Regions from separate parts of the Mesorhizobium yinganensis genome, predicted to be linked through region 2. Evidence: predicted binding sites of a transcription regulator. Region 2 holds the regulator's gene; each other region holds the start of a gene.
The links. The regulator HrcA, encoded in region 2, represses chaperone genes, less so after heat shock. The targets are predictions, from matches to a motif close to GTTAGCACTCNCNNNNNGNGAGTGCTAAC.

Region 1 (4,581 bases), on a different contig from region 2:
GGCTCGCGTTCTCGAGAAGGTCGAAGACTCGATCGAAGCCGACGCTCGACCTATAGAGCGGGGAAAAGTCGAATGCTGTTCTCATAGCCATATCCTCCATTGAGCAACATGGGTACGAGGAGCGCCAAGAAGCCGGCGCTCCCTGACCATGCCGGTCCTGTTCAGCGACCGGCGCCACTGACCTAGGAATCGTTTTTTCGAGCGTCAAGACCCCTTACGCAACCAAATTGTCGTCGGAACGTCGATCAGACATTCGACGTTTCCAAACCTCACGTGCTCGGAACGAGTCGCAAATACTGGGAGGCTGGACGATGGCGATTACGCGAGGCGAGATCGTGTCCATCCTTGGGCCGGTCGACGACGAAGTCGTCGCAGAGTTGATGGGAACCGGAGCATCGGTCGAGGAACTTAGAGAGGCATGGGCTTGGCTCCATAACGACGAGGCGCTGATGGGTGCGGGGCGCCCGCTGCCTGGAACCCGAGTGGGCAGGTTGATCGAAATGCTGGAGCCGGACGAGGACGAGACGTCGCGCACCGTCTGAGCCGGCGCATCTTGAACTCGGGCCGCAAGCTGCCACCTCGTTTTGTCGGAAAGGAGCGCTCGCCCTTCAGGTAGCTTCTTCAAAAAGACGATCAGAATTGCTGGAGGAAGTGATGAACGACGTCGCGTTTTCGGAACCCGTCATCCTGCATTTGCCCGGCATCGGCGACCGCAAGGTCGCGACCAGCTTCGAAGCGATCGAATGCCTTCAGAACGAATGGCCGCAATGGGCCAGAGGCAGAAGCTGGCGCAACGCGCAGTCGGCCTGTCGCGACGCGCTCGACGGATGGTGTGGCGCGAAGCCGGCACGGCGAAGTTTCGTCAAGGCCGCCGATCGGGCGGGGCTGTTGCCAAGCCTGCGGCGGTCGAGCGCGCCAGCTTGGCATCGGCCGGCATCCGGCGAGGCAAGCGTGTCGGCCGCCGGTGCTCAGTGAATCGCGATGATGCCGTCCACCGCCTTCCACTCGGACGGCTTGATCAGGCGATGGTGGGCGACGCGCACCGAGTGCAGCGCGCCCTCCAGCGTTTCCTTCCAGTAGTCGAGGAAGCCGCGGAGTTCGGGAAAGTCGGGCGCGAGATCATATTCCTGCCAGACATAAAGCTGCAGCAGGCTGGGATGATCGGGCATGCGGTAGTGAATCTCTGCGGTAGTCAGTCCATAGCCCTCCATTTGCATCCGGAACTCCCGGCTCACGCTCGCTGCCATTCTCAACCTTTCCTCTTGCTCGCTGCCTAGGCATCCAGCCGCTGCCGTTCGGCTCGGCGGCTAACCTCGTTTCGGTGTTCAGTCGCCGAACCCGGGCCGTCCAGTCGCCGCAACGCGTCCATGATGGCGTCGAACGAGACCGGCTGCCGGGCGCCCGGCGGGTGCCGCAGCGCCGGCATGGCTTCGACCGCGCACGCGTCCGAAGCCCACGAAGAGAGGATCGCCCGCTTTTCGTTCAGGTCGAGCGTGCGGTCGCCCAGCACGTCGTCGGGATGGTCGAAATGGCGTTCCGGCGACAGCAGCCGGTCGAGCGCGAGGTCATTGGCTTCGGGTGCCAGTGACGGGATGATCATCGAAAAGTCGGTTCGGCCCATCGATTTCCTCCTTCCGTGTTGCCGTTCCAAAAGCTCCGTTTTGATCTCAATTCGAGACGCCGTGCATGGCGCATGGCGGTTTTCGGATTTTGCTCGACCACGGGAAAATTTCAAGTCCCGCCCCATAGACCGAATGGCAAATAGCTGCATGTTTTCATGGTGCTAGCACTCGGCAGGATCGAGTGCCAAAAAATTTCGTGATGCCTCTTGAAATGCCGAAATCGCAAAACTAGCTCGAAATCCGCGTGATGCCTGACGAAGGGTCGCTGCGCCCCGCACCGGCCCGATATTGCCGATCCGGTGTGGAGGAACCTCAAAATCTGTTTGTCCTTGAAGGAGAACGACATGGCATTCCGTCCATTGCATGACCGTATCCTGGTCCGCCGCATCGAAGCCGACGAGAAGACGGCCGGCGGCATCATCATCCCTGACACCGCGAAGGAGAAACCGCAGGAAGGCGAGGTCATCGGCGTCGGTCCCGGCGCGCGTGACGAGAGCGGCAAGCTCATCGAACTCGATGTGAAGGTCGGCGACCGCATCCTGTTCGGCAAATGGTCCGGCACCGAGATCAAGCTAAACGGCGAGGACCTGCTCATCATGAAGGAAAGCGATGTGATGGGCGTGATCGACCAGAGCGTTGCGTTCAAGAAGGCCGCGTGAACCGGGCCCCAAAGAAACCAACCAGTCAACGAAAGCTGCCTAGATTTGAAGGAGTGATCCAATGGCTGCCAAAGAAGTCAAATTCCACACCGAGGCCCGCGAGAAGATGCTGCGAGGCGTCGACATCCTCGCCAATGCCGTGAAGGTGACGCTCGGCCCTAAGGGCCGAAATGTCGTGATCGACAAGTCGTTCGGTGCCCCGCGCATCACCAAGGACGGCGTCACCGTCGCCAAGGAGATCGAGCTCGAAGACAAGTTCGAGAACATGGGCGCCCAGATGGTGCGTGAAGTGGCATCGAAGACCAACGATCTTGCCGGCGACGGAACCACGACCGCGACCGTCCTCGCGCAGGCGATCGTCAAGGAAGGCGCCAAGGCCGTGGCCTCCGGCATGAACCCGATGGACCTGAAGCGCGGTATCGATAAGGCAGTCGACGCCGTGGTTGCCGAACTCAAGGCCAACGCTCGCAAGGTGACGCAGAACAACGAGATCGCCCAGGTCGGCACGATCTCGGCCAATGGCGACGCTGAGATTGGCCGCTTCCTTGCCGAGGCGATGGAGAAGGTCGGCAACGAGGGCGTGATCACCGTCGAGGAAGCCAAGACCGCCGAGACCGAGCTCGAAGTGGTCGAGGGTATGCAGTTCGACCGCGGCTACCTCTCGCCGTACTTCATCACCAACCAGGACAAGATGCGGGTCGAGCTCGAAGAACCTTATGTTCTGATCCACGAGAAGAAGCTCGGCAATCTGCAGGCCATGCTTCCCGTCCTCGAAGCCGTCGTGCAGTCCGGCAAACCACTGCTGATCATTGCCGAGGATGTCGAGGGCGAGGCGCTGGCGACGCTGGTCGTCAACAAGCTGCGCGGCGGCCTGAAGGTGGCTGCCGTCAAGGCCCCTGGGTTCGGCGACCGCCGCAAGGCCATGCTGGAGGACATCGCTATCCTCACCGGCGGCACCGCTATCTCGGAAGACCTCGGCATCAAGCTGGAGAACGTCACGCTACAGATGCTCGGCCGCGCCAAGAAGGTGGTGATCGAGAAGGAAAATACAACGATCGTCGACGGCGCCGGCTCCAAGGCCGAGATCGAAGGGCGCGTGAAGCAGATCAAGGCGCAGATCGAGGAGACGACCTCGGACTACGACCGCGAGAAGCTGCAGGAGCGGCTGGCGAAACTCGCCGGCGGCGTCGCGGTGATCCGCGTCGGCGGCTCGACCGAGGTCGAGGTCAAGGAGCGCAAGGACCGCGTCGATGACGCGCTGCACGCCACGCGCGCGGCGGTCGAAGAAGGCATCCTTCCTGGTGGCGGCGTCGCCCTTCTGAGGGCTGCGAAGGCGTTGGACAATGTCCAGACCGACAATGCCGACCAGAGGACCGGCGTCGAGATCGTGCGGCGGGCCATCGAGACGCCGGCCCGCCAGATTGCCGAGAACGCGGGAGCGGAAGGCTCCATCATCGTCGGCAAGCTGCGCGAGAAGACCGACTTCGCCTGGGGCTGGAATGCCCAGACCAACGAATTCGGCGATCTTTACAGCCAAGGCGTGATCGATCCCGCCAAGGTCGTGCGTACAGCGTTGCAGGATGCCGCCTCCGTCGCCGGCCTGCTCGTCACCACCGAAGCCATGGTGGCCGAGAAGCCGAAGAAGGAAGCCCCGATCCCGGCCATGCCGGGCGGTGGCGGAATGGACTTCTGAGATCTCGATCAAGACGCCCGCTCCCGGTCCGGGAGCGGGCGTCTGTCACACCGACTTCGGAGAGTGCCCATGAATATGATGACAGGCATTGGAAGCGTTCCGTCTCCGACACATCCCGCCAAAGTTTCTGGCCCACGAAACGGAGTGTAGGAGCGCGCTGAAGCCGCTGCTGGACGGACTGCTCGACATGGCCGAATCCGCCGGTTGGAGCCGCCGGACGGCTGCTTCAACACTGATGTACCTCGCCGCGCAGCACGTGTCGACACCGACAACGTCCGTTGGTAGCGGATCGTGAAGCTTAGGTCTCGCTGCCGGGCGAGTTATTCCGGTCTTGAGATGGTGGACGCCCGCGAGTTCCACCGATCCGACTCAATTCCGCGGGGTGCTGCGGGCGATCAAAGTTTGTTGCCCGCTCCGCAGCATTATGAGCACCGCGAATTGAAACAGCAGTCATTTTCAGACGTGGAATGAATGACGAAACTTACGCCGACGGCGCGTCCGGTCCGACGGGCGTGCAGGGACTGGGCGAAGTCCTTGGAGGCGGCTACTGCGCCAACCGGGGCTAACCTTATGCAGGAGAGTCCTGCCTAATACCGCGCTCCGGGCT
Region 2 (4,581 bases):
CTCGTCGGGCTCGGGCAGGCCGAAATCCTTGGCCGAGCGCGCCTCGATGCCGAAGGGCGCCATCAGGTCGGCGAATTCGCGTAGCTTGCCGCCGTTGTGGCTGGCGACGACCAGTTTTTTCTCGGCTAGTGGCCGCATCAAAGACCCCAGATCCTCGGCTCGGCGAATTCGATGGAATTGCCGGACGGATCGCGAAAATAGATCGAGCGGCCGCCATTCGGCCATTCGAAATCGGCCTCGATGGCGATTCCGAGCGTTGTGAGCCGGGTTTTCCACTGCTCAATTTCGTCCGCGGTGGCGGCGAAGCAGAGATGGCCCTGGCCGACCGCTCCGTGTGGCGGTACTGGCAGCCTCGCAGCCGGCGCCGGTGGGATTTTGGTCGCTTCGGCGTTGAAGAGCAGCAGCACGCCCTGGCCGCAACGGAAGAAGACGTGCCGACCTTCGACGCGGGTGATGAGGGAGAGGCCGAGCACGTCGCGGTAGAATGTTTCCGCCGCATCGAGATCGGTCACATAGAGCGCGGATTCGAGGATGGCGGAGGGGGTCATCTCTCTGCGACCCTTCCTGATTGAATCGCGTTCGGCCAGCACCCCTCATCCGACCTCGCTTCGCTCGGCCACCTTCTCCCACAAGGGGAGAAGGTGAAGCGTTGCCTTTCCGTCTCGGCAAATCTCCAACGCTGGCGATTGGCGGCGAGGTCGGCGCGAAACTCCACCTTCTCCCCCTGTGGGAGAAGGTGGCCGAGCGAAGCGAGGTCGGATGAGGGGTGTTGGCCGAACACAAACGTCTCCGAACTATGCCACCGCCATCTGCTGCAAATTCACCAGCCGCGAAATGCCTTTGCGGGCGAGTGCCATCAGCGCTGCGAACTCTTCCTCGGAGAAGGGCGCGCCTTCGGCCGTGCCCTGGATCTCGACGATGCCGCCCTTGCCGGTCATGACGAAATTGGCGTCGGTGCCGGCGGCGGAATCCTCGACATAGTCGAGGTCGAGGACCGGCTGGCCGTCGTGGATGCCGCACGAGATGGCGGCGACGTGATCCTTGAGCACCTTGGAGACAGTCGTCATCTGCCGCGTCTCCATCCAGCGCAGGCAGTCGTGCAGGGCTACCCAGCCGCCGGTGATGGAGGCCGTGCGCGTGCCACCGTCGGCCTGGATGACGTCGCAGTCCACCGTGATCTGCATTTCGCCCAGCGCCTGCAGATCGACCACTGCGCGCAGCGAACGGCCGATCAGCCGCTGGATTTCCAGCGTGCGTCCGCCCTGCTTGCCGGTCGAAGCCTCGCGGCGTGTGCGCTCGCCGGTGGCGCGCGGCAGCATGCCATATTCGGCCGTCACCCAGCCTCGGCCGGTGTTGCGCATCCAGCCCGGCACCTTTTCTTCCAGGCTCGCGGTGCACAGCACATGCGTATCGCCGAACTTGACAAGGCACGAGCCTTCGGCATGCTTGGAGACGTTGCGCTCGAAAGAAATCGCGCGCATTTCGTCGGGCTGTCTCTTGGACGGACGCATCAAGGCTCCTGCGGTTCAAATCGTGGCGGGCTTTTAGACCCGCCGGCAGGGGAGCGCAAAGGAAAAGCGGTCAGGGCAGACGCTCGAACTTCAACACCCTGTCGCCCTTGTATTCGATCTCGCCATAGTGGCCGTAGCCGAGTTTTCGCGCCACGCCGATGGACGCGGCATTGTCGGGATCGATGATGCACACGGTGCGCCCTGCGCCGCGACTGGCGTCGAACCAGCGATGGGCGGCGTGCGCCGCTTCGGTGGCGAAACCCTTGCCCTGTGCGTGTCCGGCGAAAACCCAGGCTGCCTCCGGAAAGGGATCGAAATCGTTGCCGAGATCGCGATGGAAGTCGGCAAGGCCGGTGTCGCCGAGATAGCGGCCGGTCTGCCTGTCGACGACGGCGAAGACGCCATGGCCGAGGGCCGTCCAATGGCCGATGTTGCGCAGAAGCTTGTTCCAGACGTCCTGCCTGCTCGCATGAGCACCATGGGTGATGAACTGCATGACCTCGGCGTCGTTGCTGACGGCGAGCAATTCGTCGAAGTCATCCAGGATGTGGGGACGAAGGATGAGGCGTTCGGTCTCGATCATCGGGTTCCGCTTGTCACGTGGGCCACGCTGTTTATATCTTTCACAAGGATATGAACACGCCGATCAAAGACCCGACCCTGCAATCACTCGACGCCCGTTCGCGCGACATTTTCCGGCGCATCGTCGATTCCTACCTGCTCGACGGCGAGCCGGTCGGTTCGCGCAACCTGTCGCGCATGCTGCCGGCGAGCCTGTCGCCCGCCACGGTGCGCAACGTGATGAGCGATTTGGAGCAACTCGGGCTGATCTATGCACCGCATATTTCGGCCGGCCGGCTGCCGACGCAAAAGGGACTACGCTTTTTCGTCGACGCCTTCCTCGAACTCGGCGACCTGACGGAAGAAGAACGCCGCTCGATCGACACGCAGATCAAGGCGTCGGGGCAGGGGGTGTCGGTCGAGCAGATGCTGACGGAGGCGAGCCAGCTTCTTTCGGGCGCCTCGCGCGGCGCGGGCCTGGTGCTGGCGGCAAAAAGCGAGGTGCCGCTGAAGCATATCGAATTCATCCAGCTCGAGCCGCAGCGGGCGCTGGCGGTGCTGGTGTCGCAGAACGGCGACGTCGAGAACCGGGTGATCGAGCTGCCGGCCGGCGTGACGGCTTCGCAATTGCAGGAGGCGTCGAATTTCCTCAACGCCCATATACGCGGCCGCACGCTGGCGGAGGCGCGCACCGAGATCGCTCGAGTCCAGCAGGAGACCAAGGCGGCGTTGGACACGCTGTCGCAGCAACTGGTGGAGAAGGGGTTGGCTGTCTGGGCCGGTGCCGAAAGCGGCCTGCCGGCCCGGCTGATCGTGCGCGGCCGCGCCAACCTGCTGGAGAATGTGACGGCGCAGGCCGACCTGGATTTGCTGCGTCACCTGTTCGATGACATGGAGACGCAGGACGGCATGATCCAGTTGCTCGACCTGGCCGAAGCGGGGTCGGGCGTGCGGATCTTCATCGGCTCGGAGAACAAGCTGTTTTCGCTGTCCGGCTCGTCGCTGGTCGTCGCGCCCTATCGCGACAAGGATGCGCGAGTCGTCGGCGCCCTTGGCGTCATCGGCCCGACGCGGCTGAATTATGCCCGCATCGTGCCGATGGTGGATTATACGGCGCAGTTGATTTCAAGGATGCTGCGGTAGGCCGCGTCGACGCGCTCAATCAGAACGTGGCCGAGCCGCCTGATCCGGTATAGGCTGCGCGATACGAGCAGGCGAGGCGGGAGGCAGTCATGGCCCTGGAACAGATCAAGGCGCAGATCGCGCTTTTGCTGGAAGAGATGGTCAGCCGGCCCGAGGACGCGCATGAAGTGCACGAGCAGGTGCGCGAAAAGCTCGCCGAACTCCGGGCCATGGGCATGCCTCTGCCGCAGGATCTGGTCGAACTGGAGCAGATGCTGGACCAGGCCGGGTACTGAGCGTTTCGCGAGCGGCTTTCGAAGCGAATCCGGGTTTGCAGTTACTTCCGCGTCCCGTTCAGCGTCATGTCGAACTGCACGACGTTGGAATAGACCGGCGTGCCGACATCCATGCCGTAGGGCGAGCGGTAGATCGAGCCGGTAACGCGGAAGGAGATGGCCTTGCCGTTGCGTTTGCCCACCGTCGCCTCGAACTGCGCCTTTCGCGATTTGCCGCGCGCCGTCAGCACGCCGTCGATGCGCGCTTCGTCGTCGCTTATCCTGGTGACCGAGGTCGAGCGGAAGGTGATTTCGGGATGGTTGGCCACATCGAACACCGCGTCGGAGCGCAGGAAGTCGGTGATGCGGGCCTGCTGGGCCGCAACGCTCTTGGCGTACAGCGTGATCGAAACGTTGGATTTCGAGACGTTGTTGCCGTCGATTTTGAAGGAGCCGCTGTAGGAGCCGAAGCTGCCGTTGATGCCGCCGCCGCCGACCTGGTCGACCTTGAAGTTGATCTTGGAGGAAGAATCGATGCGGTAGTTGCCGGCTGCTTCCGACAGCGCGTCGGCGGAGGCGGGTGCGGGCAGAAGAAAGAGGCTCGCGGCCATGGCCAGTGCGGCAGCGCTGCCGGCGCTGGCAGGCTTGGGGAAATGGTCAAACATCGTCGTTGGTCTCCAGGGTGACGCGATGCGTCGCCGGCCGTGCCGCCCGGCCGGGCAGCATGCGGACAAGCACGTCGTCGCGTAAGAGGAAGTGATGGCGCAGCGCCGCGGCCGCGTGGCCGAGGGCGAGCAGGCCGGCGCCGTAGGCCAGCAATTCATGCGCCTCGCCCCAAAAAGCCTCGGCCGCGTCGGACGGCGTCAGCGGCAGATGCGGCACGACAACGAGGTTGAAGGCGAAGCTCGGAATGCCGAGCGTCGAAGTGGAGGCCAGCGCCCAGCCGGCCAAAGGGACCGCGATGGTGGCGGCGAGCAGGATCCATTGCACGGTTTCCGCCGCGGCCCGCTCGAGGCCGGACAAGGCGGCAGACTGCGGCGGACGGCCGGCGGCAAGCCGCCAGACCAGCCGCAGCAGCGCCAGCGCCAGGATCAGGAAACCGAAGGATTTGT
Region 3 (4,581 bases), on a different contig from region 2:
TTTTCCCATCTATCGATGGCGAAGTCCGCGGTCTTGCGTGTCTGCTCCGGGTTGCTGTTGGGGGCGTTCATGGTCGTGTCCTTTCTCCGTTCGGCACGTCGGCTTCGAGCGCGCCGGCATAGATCCCGCGCCGGCCCCATCGGTAATCGTCATGGCGTTGGGTCGTTGCGGCATGTTGAGCGATTGCATCGCGTTTCTTCCTTGCCCCGCAGGAGGCATCACGGATTCAGTTCTTGCCCTTGCCCCGCGGCGCGTTGGCGTTCGCAGCAGGCTTGATCTGGTTACCGAACGCGCCTTCAGGCTTTGGTGGGGCCTTGTCCTGTTTTGGCTTTCTGATCTCGCGATTGCTTCGTTTCTGGCCTTTAGCCATGTCCGAACGTCCTTTCCATGAGAGTTGCGCCACTGCCGGATTGCGACATGTCGACGGGCTCGAGGCTGTCCTGCGTCGTCACCCGCTCATGCCGCTCGTCGTCATTGCGAATGCGATATTGCAGCGAATCTCCCCGTGCCGGCAGAGTACCGGTGATGTGGTAGATATCAGCGGGCAATGCTGGCTTCACGAAGCTGCCCTTGAGCCGGACAGCTTGTCCAATCGTGAAGAGATGGGCAGGAGCTTCCTGCCGCGCGGACCGGACTGTGCGCCGGATGGGACTTGTCGATATCATGACTGTTGGTGATCCTTTTCGAGGGCGGCGTCGAGATCTGCAAGATCAATCGGCGCCATCTGATGTGTCTGGCCATCAATGCCGATGGCGGGCAGGTGAACAAAGGCGCCGACTCGTCTCCAGGCGAGGCGAGAGGATACCTCCAACAACTCTTCATCCTGGTCCACGCGATAGTCGCCGGCAGGCTGCGCGGTCTCGAAGCCGGGTAGCATAAAGGGTGCGGAGAACCGGACGATCGTCTGCGTGGTGCGCGTTGTCATGGTCGATACCTCCGCAGAAGAGCGCCATCGCGCCTCCCGCATCTTCCCCATTCGAACCGGAACGAACTCCCGTGCTGCCAGTACATCCGTGGTCAGCGGCGGGTTCATTCCTGGGTTCGAACAGAGCGATATGCACGCCGGGGTCGGCGCTTGATGCATTCGCTATCGAGAATTCGGTGGTGAATGGCGGGTCTCTGACACCGCAATAAGCCAAGTCGGCCAAATCAACGAGATTTATATATGGGCTTTACCCGCCACTTAAGCAAGGAGCACGCCGATTTTATTTCGTAGCGGGTTGAATAATGGCTCATCCATAAAAATAAAAATCCTTGAAAAGGCAGGAAATTCGTATTGAAAACAACAAATATCGGATCGATAGAAGCGATGTAATTTTCCCAAAGCCCCGATTCTTCATAGAATTACATTTAGCACTCCTATCATTCGAGTGCCAAAGTCGCTATGTATCTGAAGTGGTCGCCCTATGCGCCGACCCCAGAAAGAACTTTCATGAAATTCCGGCCACTCCACGACCGCGTCGTCATCCGACGCGCGGAAGGCGATCTCAAATCCAAGGGCGGCATCATCATCCCCGACACCGCGAAGGAAATGCCGCAGGAAGGCGAGGTGATCGCCGTCGGCCCCGGTTCCCGCGACGAAAGCGGCAAGCTGGTTCCCCTGGATGTGAAGGCGGGCGATTTCATCCTGTTCGGCAAATGGTGCGGCACCGAGGTCAGGATCGACGGCAAAGACCTTCTGATCATGAAGGAGGCCGACATCATGGGCATCGTCGAGAAGACCGAAGTTGCAACGAAGAAAGCCGCCTGACCGGTCGCTTTCCAATCACAAAATCCTAAGACCGAACTGGACAAACACCATGTCTGCCAAGGAAATCAAATTTTCAACCGACGCTCGCGACCGCATGCTGCGCGGCGTCGAACTGCTCAACAACGCCGTCAAGGTGACGCTCGGGCCGAAGGGCCGCAACGTCGTCATCGACAAGTCGTTCGGCGCGCCCCGCATCACCAAGGACGGCGTCACCGTTGCCAAGGAGATCGAGCTTGCCGACAAATTCGAGAACATGGGCGCGCAGATGGTGCGCGAGGTGGCCTCGAAGACCAACGATCTCGCGGGCGACGGTACCACCACCGCGACCGTGCTCGCCGCCTCGATCCTGCGCGAGGGCGCCAAGCTGGTCGCCGCCGGCATGAACCCTATGGACTTGAAACGTGGCATCGATTTCGGCGTCGCCGCCGTAGTCAAGGAAATCCAAGCGCGTGCGAAGAAGGTCAAGTCTTCGGGCGAGATCGCCCAGGTCGGAACCATCGCCGCCAATGGCGACACGTCGGTCGGCGAGATGATCGCCAAGGCAATGGACAAGGTCGGGAATGAAGGCGTCATAACCGTCGAGGAAGCCAAGACCGCCGATACCGAACTCGACGTGGTCGAAGGCATGCAGTTCGACCGCGGCTACCTTTCCCCCTACTTCGTCACCAATGCCGAGAAGATGCGCGCGGAGCTGGAGGACCCCTACATCCTGATCCACGAAAAGAAGCTCGGCAATTTGCAGGCGATACTGCCGATCCTAGAAGCGGTGGTGCAGAGCGGCAAGCCGCTGCTGATCATCTCCGAGGATGTCGAGGGCGAGGCGCTCGCCACGCTCGTCGTCAACAAGTTGCGCGGCGGCTTGAAGGTCGCGGCCGTCAAGGCTCCCGGCTTCGGCGACCGTCGCAAGGCCATGCTCGAGGATATCGCCGTGCTGACCGCCGGCCAACTGATCTCCGAGGATCTCGGGATCAAGCTGGAGAACGTCACGCTCGACATGCTCGGGCGAGCAAAGCGCGTGGTCATCGAGAAGGATACGACCACGGTCATCGACGGTTCCGGCGACAAGGCCGGTATCGCCGCGCGCATCAGCCAGATCAAGGCGCAGATCGAGGAAACGACTTCCGACTATGACAAGGAGAAGCTGCAGGAGCGGCTGGCGAAGCTTGCCGGCGGCGTCGCCGTGATCCGCGTCGGCGGCGCGACCGAGACCGAGGTCAAGGAGAAGAAGGACCGCATCGACGACGCGCTCAACGCTACGCGAGCGGCTGTCGAGGAAGGCACCGTGCCGGGCGGCGGCGTGGCGCTGCTGCGCGCCAGGACCGCGCTGGCCTCGCTGACAGGTGACAATGCCGACATAACCGCAGGCATCTCCATCGTGCTTAGGGCGCTTGAGGCTCCGATCCGGCAGATCGCCGAGAATGCCGGCGTCGAAGGCTCGATCGTGGTCGGCAAGCTGACGGACAGCAAGGACCGCAACCAAGGTTTTGATGCGCAGACCGAAACCTATGTCGATATGATCAAGGCCGGCATCGTCGATCCTGCCAAGGTCGTGAGAACTGCCCTGCAGGATGCGGGCTCGATCGCAGCGCTCCTGATCACCGCCGAGGCGATGATCGCCGACATTCCCGCGAAGGAATCCACCCCGTCGGCCGGCAACGGCGGCATGGGATACTGAAAGCAGTGCTTGAACCGTTCGGCCGGCGCGGCCGGACAAAGCAATCCTCACCACAATCTGGAAGGAAGAGCTCCATGGCTACACAGAGCACGACGAAACCATCTTTCTCCCGTCGGTGGGAAGACTATCAGCCTTCGAAGACCATGCTGGTCTGGGCATGCATCGCGGCGGTGATCGCCACGATCGTCGTCGGCTTCAGCTGGGGCGGCTGGGTCACCGGCGGCACTTCGCAAAATATGGCGAAAGCGGCTGGCGACACGGCGCGCGGAGAGCTGGCATCCGCCATATGCGTTGAACGGTTCAACGCGGCGCCGGATTCCGCAGCGAAACTTGCCGAGTTCAAGGCGATACCGGACAGCTTCAAGAAGCGGCAGTTCGTTGAAGCCGGTGGCTGGGCGACGATGCCGGGACAGACATCGCCCGACAGGCTGGGTGCGCAGGCATGCGCCACCGCTCTTTCCGCTTGAGGCCAAGCCGATTTCCAAACGGCGCTCGGGCAAACGCCGGAGCGCTTCAATCCGCTGACCAAAGGAGCGTGAACCATGATCTCGTTTGTGAAAAAGCCGGATCCGCAGCAACCGGCTGAGCACGTCGACGACAATCGCTACGAGCAGATCCGGAAGGCGGCGGCTGAACGGCATCGCAAGTCGGATACCGACGGCACGCGCCGTCGAGCCCGCCAGACAGCCGAGGACAACCGCCTCATATGAGAGAGCTGCGGCGACCATCCCGCGCACAGGTCAAGGTGCCCGCTGCTTGCCGGCGAGGCTTTGGGTAGCGGGTGAAGGACATTGAGCATCGTGAGCCCTTCAAGCAGAGCCCAATCGGCGTGGATGTCGATTGGGAATTCCGCTGCTGCTTGCCGTGATCATCGAACCGTTGGAGTCTGAATACTGTTGACGAACGTCCTTGCATCGATGTCCCAGAACGAAGTTGGCAAGCGTGCCTGGCCCAGGATCCTGTCCGAATATCGGAAACCTCACAGAGGCCGCAGCCTGTTCGAACTGGCGGTGACGCTTGTCCCGTTCGTGAGCCTTTGGGCGCTTGCGGCGATTGCTATCCACAATGGTTTCTGGTGGGGCGTCTTTTTGACCATCCCGGCCGCGGGCTTCCTGCTTCGCCTGTTCATGATCCAGCACGATTGCGGCCACGGTTC

Region 1: a site for HrcA is predicted at 1,783-1,811, ahead of ABMA59_RS26675 (co-chaperone GroES). Genes of this name have one in related genera too.
Region 3: a site for HrcA is predicted at 1,350-1,378, ahead of ABMA59_RS30020 (co-chaperone GroES). Genes of this name have one in related genera too.

The regions. Positions count from the first base shown of each region.
Region 1 covers NZ_JBEBMH010000020.1:44,518-49,098, reverse strand. Annotated here, with positions in the region: gene ABMA59_RS26700 (Hsp20 family protein) at 1-85, opposite strand, end outside; gene ABMA59_RS26695 (hypothetical protein) at 312-542, shown strand; gene ABMA59_RS26690 (DUF982 domain-containing protein) at 655-975, shown strand; gene ABMA59_RS26685 (usg protein) at 969-1,247, opposite strand; gene ABMA59_RS26680 (hypothetical protein) at 1,274-1,621, opposite strand; gene ABMA59_RS26675 (co-chaperone GroES) at 1,967-2,281, shown strand; gene groL (chaperonin GroEL) at 2,343-3,974, shown strand.
Region 2 covers NZ_JBEBMH010000001.1:501,730-506,310, forward strand. Annotated here, with positions in the region: gene rdgB (RdgB/HAM1 family non-canonical purine NTP pyrophosphatase) at 1-138, opposite strand, end outside; gene ABMA59_RS02400 (VOC family protein) at 138-548, opposite strand; gene rph (ribonuclease PH) at 795-1,511, opposite strand; gene ABMA59_RS02410 (GNAT family N-acetyltransferase) at 1,582-2,094, opposite strand; gene hrcA (heat-inducible transcriptional repressor HrcA) at 2,145-3,215, shown strand; gene ABMA59_RS02420 (hypothetical protein) at 3,305-3,490, shown strand; gene ABMA59_RS02425 (YceI family protein) at 3,532-4,134, opposite strand; gene ABMA59_RS02430 (cytochrome b) at 4,127-4,581, opposite strand, start outside.
Region 3 covers NZ_JBEBMH010000028.1:2,747-7,327, forward strand. Annotated here, with positions in the region: gene ABMA59_RS30000 (hypothetical protein) at 1-71, opposite strand, end outside; gene ABMA59_RS30005 (hypothetical protein) at 227-370, opposite strand; partial or broken gene ABMA59_RS30010 (hypothetical protein) at 366-665, opposite strand; gene ABMA59_RS30015 (hypothetical protein) at 662-925, opposite strand; gene ABMA59_RS30020 (co-chaperone GroES) at 1,433-1,750, shown strand; gene groL (chaperonin GroEL) at 1,800-3,425, shown strand; gene ABMA59_RS30030 (hypothetical protein) at 3,500-3,892, shown strand; gene ABMA59_RS30035 (hypothetical protein) at 3,968-4,135, shown strand; gene ABMA59_RS30040 (fatty acid desaturase) at 4,343-4,581, shown strand, end outside.